2 linked regions of the Paracoccus pantotrophus genome follow. The main gene of each other region encodes a partner of the protein of the gene in region 2 in a complex. Links are inferred from orthologs where the notes say so. Each region holds a gene or a part of one and is shown on either strand. Other genes may lie near its edges.

Region 1 (2,981 bases), 980 kb from region 2 along the record:
CTTGGTGTTCAGCATGCCGCAGACGAGATGCACCGGCCGGCGGGGCAGGGCGGCCAGCGTCGCCGCCACCGCCTCGCCACCGGCCGGGTTGTGGCCGCCGTCAAGCCACAATTCGCAGGCCCCCGCCGCCTCGACCAGCGGGCCATGGTTCAGGCGCTGCATGCGCGCGGGCCATTCGACCTCGGTCACTGCGGCGCGGGCCTCGATGCGGCCGAAGCCCAGCTCGCGCAGCGCGGCGATGGCGGTGCCGGCATTCACGATCTGATGCGGGCCGGGCAGGACGGGCAGGGGCAGGTCCATCAGCCCGTGTTCGTCCTGGTAGACCAGGCTGTCGCCCTCGCGCCGGCTGTCCCAGTCCTGCCGGCCGATGCGCAGCGGCGCGAACAGCCGCTCGGCCTTCTGCTCGATCACCTCGCGGGCGACGGCCTCTTGCGGGGCGACGATGCAGGGCACGCGGCGTTTCATGATCCCGGCCTTTTCGCCGGCGATCTCGGCCAGCGTCTCGCCCAGGTATTGCGTATGGTCGATGCTGATGGGGGTGATGACGGTCAGGGCCGGCGCCTCGATCACATTGGTCGCGTCCAGCCGGCCGCCCAGGCCCACTTCCAGCAGCGTGTAATCCGCCGGCGTGCGCGAGAAGGCCAGGAAGGCCGCCGCGGTGGTGATCTCGAAGAAGGTGATCGGCGCGCCGGCGTTCGCGGCCTCGCATTCCTCGAGCGCCGCGGCCAGTTCGGCTTCCGAGATCAGCTCTCCGGCCAGCCGGATGCGTTCGTGGAACTGCGCCAGATGCGGTGAGGTATAGGCATGGACGCGCTTGCCGGCCGATTCCAGCCCGGCGCGGATCATCGCCTGGGTCGAGCCCTTGCCGTTGGTGCCGGCGATATGAACCACCGGCGGGATGCGGCGTTCCGGGTTGCCGAGTGCGGCCAGGATGCGGTGCATCCGGTCCAGCGACAGGTCGATGACCTTGGGATGCAGCTGCATGAGCCGCGCGAGAATGGCGTCGGAGGAGGTCATCGCGATGTCGTCCGGCCTAGGCGGATGGGCTGTCGGCCGGGGTCTCGGCGCGCGGGGCGGCGATGGTGCCGGGTGCGGGCAGGTCGCCCACCACCGGCGCGGGCAGGCCGCCCAGCATGCGCAGGATCGAGACCAGTTCCTCGCGCAGCTTCTTGCGATGCGTCACCCGGTCCAGCATGCCGTGTTCCAGCAGGTATTCGGCGCGCTGGAAGCCCTCGGGCAGCTTTTCGCGGATGGTCTGCTCGATCACGCGCGGGCCGGCGAAGCAGATCAGCGCGTTCGGCTCGGAAATCTGGATGTCGCCCAGCATGGCATAGCTGGCGGTGACGCCGCCGGTGGTCGGATGGGTCAGCACGACGATATAGGGCAGCTTCGCCTCTTTCAGCATCTGCACGGCGACGGTGGTGCGCGGCATCTGCATCAGCGACAGGATGCCCTCCTGCATGCGCGCGCCGCCGGCGGCCGAGAACAGCACCAGGGGCCGCTTCAGCTTCACCGCGCGTTCGGCCGCGGCGATGATGGCGTTGCCGACATACATGCCCATCGAGCCGCCCATGAAGGAAAAATCCTGCGCGGCGGCGACGATGGGGGTGCGGCCGATCTCGCCCTCGGCGACCAGCATCGCCTCTTTCTCGCCGGTGGATTTCTGCGCGGCCTTCATGCGGTCGGGGTACTTCTTCTGGTCGCGGAAGCCCAGCGGGTCGGCGACCGGCTCGGGCACCTTGACCTCGACGAAGACGCCGCCGTCGAACAGCGCGGCAAAGCGGCTGCGCGGGCTGATCGCCAGGTGATGGTCGCAATTCGTGCAGACGTTCAGGTTGTCCGACAATTCGCGGTGGAACAGCATGGTCCCGCATTCCGGGCATTTGGTCCACAGGTTCTCGGGCACTTCGCGGCGCGAGAACAGCGAATTGATGCGCGGACGGACATAATTGGTGATCCAGTTCATCGGCGGCCCCCTGCGCTGCGTTCAGGGGCTCAGATATGCAAAGCGGTGCCGAATTGCAATTCCGCGCTGTCCGGGCTTTCATGGCGGCATGTGGACCGAAGCCCTTGTGTTCATGCATTACGCAGCTGCGCTGGCCGTTTCGGTGCGCGTGCTGCTGCGCCCGCGGCTTGAGCCGACGGTCCGGCTGTCCTGGATCCTGGTGATCGAACTGGTGCCGCTGGTCGGCATCCTGGCCTATGTGCTGTTCGGCGAGATCCGCATGCGCGGCGCCGAGGTCGAGACCATGGCCAATGTCCGCTCGCGCCTGTCGGGCCTGTGGCAGCCCAGCCCCGAGGAACTGAAGGTGCTGCCCGATTTCGCCGAGCCGGTCATCAAGGCGAATCACGCCACGACCGGCTTTGCCGCCGTGGCCGGCAACCGCGCCGCGCTGCTGCCCGAGGACGACAGCGCCATCGCCGCGCTGGTCGAGGCGATCGACGGCGCGAACGAACATGTCCACATGCTGTTCTATATCTGGCTCGACGATGCCTCGGGCCGGGCCGTGGCCGAGGCGGCGATCCGCGCCGCGGGGCGTGGCGTCAAGGTGCGGGCGATCATCGACGCCTTCGGCTCGCGCGCCTTCGGCCGCTCGGATGCCTGGGCGCAGATGAAGGCGGCGGGGGTCGAATGCGTCGAGGCACTGCCGCTGAGCATCCCGGTGATCGGCGGCCTCTTTCAGCGTATGGACCTGCGCAATCACCGCAAGATCGTGGTGATCGACCATGTGCTGGGCTTTACCGGCAGCCGCAACTGCTCGGACCGGGCCTTTGCCGTCAAACCGCGCTATGCGCCCTGGATCGATGTTTTCCTGGCCATCGAGGGGCCGGTGGTGCGGCAGATGCAGGCGGTCTTCCTGCAGGACTGGATGAGCTATACCGGCGAAGACCTGGGCGAGATGCTGCGCATGACCCGCCCCGTCACCGCGCCGGGCGAGGTGGCGCAGGTCGTCGCTACCGGCCCGGACGAGCGCCAGGGC
Region 2 (3,547 bases):
TATGAAACCGGCCACCCGCCGCTGGTGGGCGAGACCAGCCTGCCCTGGTCCGACAGCTGGTCGGACCTGGCAACGCAGGCCGGGCTGGCGCTGATCTGGATCGCCGCGGTGCTGACCGCGATCACCGGCTGGGACTATTTCGCCAAGGCCCGGCCCTTCCTGAGGGATGACCATGGCGCTTGACGTGCTGTATTTCGCCTGGCTGCGCGAACGCATCGGCCAGCCGCGCGAGCGGATCGAGACCGGGGCCGCGACCGTGCGCGAGCTGGTTGCCGAGCTTGCCGCCATGGACGAATGGCACGCGGCGGCGCTGGCCGACCTGTCGGCGGTGCGCGTGGCCGTCGACCAGGAACTGGCCGACCTGGACGCGCCGCTGGCGGGGGCGCGCGAGGTTGCCTTCTTCCCGCCGATGACCGGGGGCTGAGATGTCGGCCCGGGTCCAGAGCGCGCCTTTCGACCTGGGCGCCGAACTGGCGGGTTTCGGCGCGGGGTCCGGCGCGGTCGTCACCTTCACCGGCCTGGTGCGCGACGAGGGCGGCCGGCTGGTGGCGCTGGAGATCGAGCATTACCCCGGCATGACCGAGAAGGCGCTGCAAGCCTATGGCGAGGAGGCGGCGCGGCGCTTTGCGCTGGACGACTGGCGCATCCTGCACCGCCATGGCCGGCTGGCGGCGGGCGAGCCGATCATGATGGTCGCCACCGCCGCCCGCCACCGCGTTGCGGCCTTCCAGGCGGCGGAATACCTGATGGACTGGCTGAAATCCCGCGCCCCCTTCTGGAAGCGCGAGATCGGCCCCGACGGCCCCGGCGCCTGGGTCGAGGCCCGTGCCGAGGACGAGGACGCGCTGTCGCGGTGGCAAGGCTGACGTTGCAATCCCGTCCCGCGGCGATCATATAGGGCGCGGACCAGACGACCGGATGACAGCGCGGAGCCCTGCATGACTTACCTGGAGTTCGAAAAGCCCCTTGCCGATCTTGAGGGCAAGGCCGAGGAACTGCGGGCACTGGCCCGAAAGGGCGAAGGCGTCGATCTGGAGAAGGAGGCGGCGGCGCTGGACCGCAAGGCCGAGGAGATGCTGCGCGACCTCTACAAGCAGCTCGATCCCTGGCGCAAGACGCAGGTCGCCCGTCACCCGGAGCGGCCGCATTGCCGCGATTACATCGACGCGCTTTTCACCGAATACACGCCCTTGGCCGGCGACCGCGCCTTTGGCGAGGATCACGCGGTCATGGGCGGGCTCGCGCGGTTCAAGGACCAGCCCTGCGTGGTCATCGGCCATGAAAAGGGCAATGACACCAAGTCGCGCATCTTTCACAATTTCGGCATGGCCCGGCCCGAGGGCTATCGCAAGGCGATCCGGCTGATGGACATGGCCGACCGCTTCCGCCTGCCGGTGATCACCCTGGTCGACACGCCCGGCGCCTATCCCGGCAAGGGTGCCGAGGAACGCGGGCAAAGCGAGGCCATCGCCCGAGCGACCGAGAAATGCCTGCAGATCGGCGTGCCGCTGGTCTCGGTCATCATCGGCGAGGGCGGCTCGGGCGGGGCGGTGGCCTTTGCCACGGCGAACCGCATCGCCATGCTGGAGCATTCGATCTATTCGGTGATCTCGCCCGAGGGCTGCGCCTCGATCCTGTGGAAGGATGCCGAGAAGATGCGCGAGGCGGCGCATGCGCTGAAGCTGACGGCGCAGGATCTGAAGAAGCTGGAGGTGATCGACCGGATCATCGCCGAGCCGGTGGGCGGCGCGCAGCGTGCCCCGGCCGAGACCATTGCGGCGGTGGGCGAGGCGATCGCCGTCATGCTGGGCGAACTGGCCGGCAGGAAGCCCGCCGAACTGGTCAAGGACCGGCGACAGAAATTCCTGGCCATGGGCTCCAAGGCCTTGGGCTGAGCGCCCAGCCGCGCCCGCGCGCGGGTATCTAAGAAACGGAAACAAGGCGTGCGCCGCTGCCCGGCCCGGTTTTGCGGCTGTTTCCGTTTTCCAAGCACCCAAGCGACGCTCCCCAGGGGCGCTGCCGCAGGGGTATTTGCGAAACGGTGAAAGCGCGCGATCAGCCGCGGGCGGCGCGGATCGAGTCCTCGAGAATGTCCAGCGCCTCGTCGAAGACCGCGTCGGGGATGGTCAGCGGTGCGAGGAAGCGGATCACGTTGCCATGCACGCCGCAGGTCAGCAGGATCAGCTTGCGGGCGAGCGCCTCTTCGCGGACGCGGTTGGCGAAATCCGGGCTGGGCCTGTCGGTGCTGGCGATGTTGAACTCGACGGCGTTCATGAAGCCGGGGCCGCGGATGTCGACGATTTCCGGCACGGTTTCGGCGATGCCGGCCAGGCGCTGCTTCAGCCGCTGGCCAAGCCGGGTGGCGCGGTCGCAGAGCCCCTCGTCCTCGATCACGTCCAGCACCGCATGGGCGGCGGCGACGGCCAGCGGGTTGCCGGCATAGGTGCCGCCCAGGCCTCCCGGCGCGGGGCTGTCCATGACATCGGCGCGGCCGGTGACGGCGCTGATCGGCAGCCCGCCGCCCAGCCCCTTGGCCATGGTGGTGATGTCGGCGGCGGTGCCGTGGTGTTCCATCGCGAACAGCTTGCCGGTGCGGGCGAAGCCGGTCTGCACCTCGTCGGCGATCAGCAGGATCGAATACTGGTCGCAGATCTGCCGCAGGCGCTGGATGAAGCCCGCCGGCGCCTCGTAGAAGCCGCCCTCGCCCTGCACCGGCTCGACGATGATCGCGGCGACGCGCGAGGGGTCGATATCGGCCTTGAACAGCCGGTCCAGCGCCGCCAGCGCCTCCTCGGCCGTGACGCCGTGCAGCGGGTTGGGGAAGGGCAGGTGCCAGATGTCGTTCATCATCGGCCCGAACCCGGCCTTGTAGGGCTGGACCTTGCCGGTCAGCGACATGCCCAGGAAGGTGCGGCCGTGGAAGCCGCCGGCGAAGGCCACCACCCCGGCGCGGCCGGTATGGTGGCGGGCGATCTTGACCGCATTCTCGACCGCCTCGGCGCCGGTGGTGTAGAAGGCGGTCTTTTTCGGGCCGTCGCCGGGGACGAGCCGGTTCAGCCGCTCGGCCAGGGCGACGTAATTCTCATAGGGCACGACCTGGTGGCAGGTATGGGTGAAGCGGTCGAGCTGGGCCTTGACCGCCTCGACGACCCGCGGGTGGCGGTGGCCGGTATTGACCACGGCGATGCCGGCGGCGAAGTCGATATAGCGGTTGCCGTCCTTGTCCCAGATCTCGGCATTCTCGGCGCGCTCGGCATAGATTTGCGTGGTCATGCCCACCCCGCGCGAGATGGCGGCGTTCCTGCGGTCGGTCAGGCTGGTCATCGGCCCCTCCTCGATGCGATTCGCAGCCGATGCTATACGCGGTCCGGCCATCCGAACAGGGCCGCTTGCGTGCACCACCGCGATGCTTCAGGCTGCGGGCATGTTCCCGATCCGCGACCATAACCCCTCGGCGCGCACGCCCTATGTCACCCATGCGCTGATCCTTCTCAACGTGGCGATGTTCCTGATCACCATGCCCTGGGCGGGCGGGCAGGTCGGGCTG

What was found. Proteins that work in one complex are often made in the same cells at the same time.
Region 1: the proteins of ESD82_RS18945 (region 2) and accD are in contact, whole or in part, in a solved structure (PDB 8UXZ), measured with the Escherichia coli proteins. The link is inferred for Paracoccus pantotrophus from one-to-one orthologs.

Annotation. Positions count from the first base shown.
Region 1 is NZ_CP044426.1:732,268-735,248, forward strand. It holds accD (acetyl-CoA carboxylase, carboxyltransferase subunit beta), read right to left. Parts: upstream 1,967-2,981; coding sequence 1,034-1,966; downstream 1-1,033. Other genes in the region: ESD82_RS14010 (bifunctional folylpolyglutamate synthase/dihydrofolate synthase), read right to left, coding at 1-1,017; cls (cardiolipin synthase), read left to right, coding at 2,055-2,981.
Region 2 is NZ_CP044426.1:1,707,486-1,711,032, reverse strand. Bases 1-2,916 are described here. They hold ESD82_RS18945 (acetyl-CoA carboxylase carboxyltransferase subunit alpha), read left to right. Parts: upstream 1-938; coding sequence 939-1,895; downstream 1,896-2,916. Other genes in these bases: ESD82_RS18940 (4-aminobutyrate--2-oxoglutarate transaminase), read right to left, coding at 2,056-2,916; ESD82_RS18950 (molybdenum cofactor biosynthesis protein MoaE), read left to right, coding at 426-866; moaD (molybdopterin converting factor subunit 1), read left to right, coding at 173-424; pgsA (CDP-diacylglycerol--glycerol-3-phosphate 3-phosphatidyltransferase), read left to right, coding at 1-183. Outside these bases: more of ESD82_RS18940, read right to left, coding at 2,917-3,324; ESD82_RS18935 (rhomboid family intramembrane serine protease), read left to right, coding at 3,425-3,547. UniProt on the Escherichia coli protein: Component of the acetyl coenzyme A carboxylase (ACC) complex. First, biotin carboxylase catalyzes the carboxylation of biotin on its carrier protein (BCCP) and then the CO(2) group is transferred by the carboxyltransferase to acetyl-CoA to form malonyl-CoA.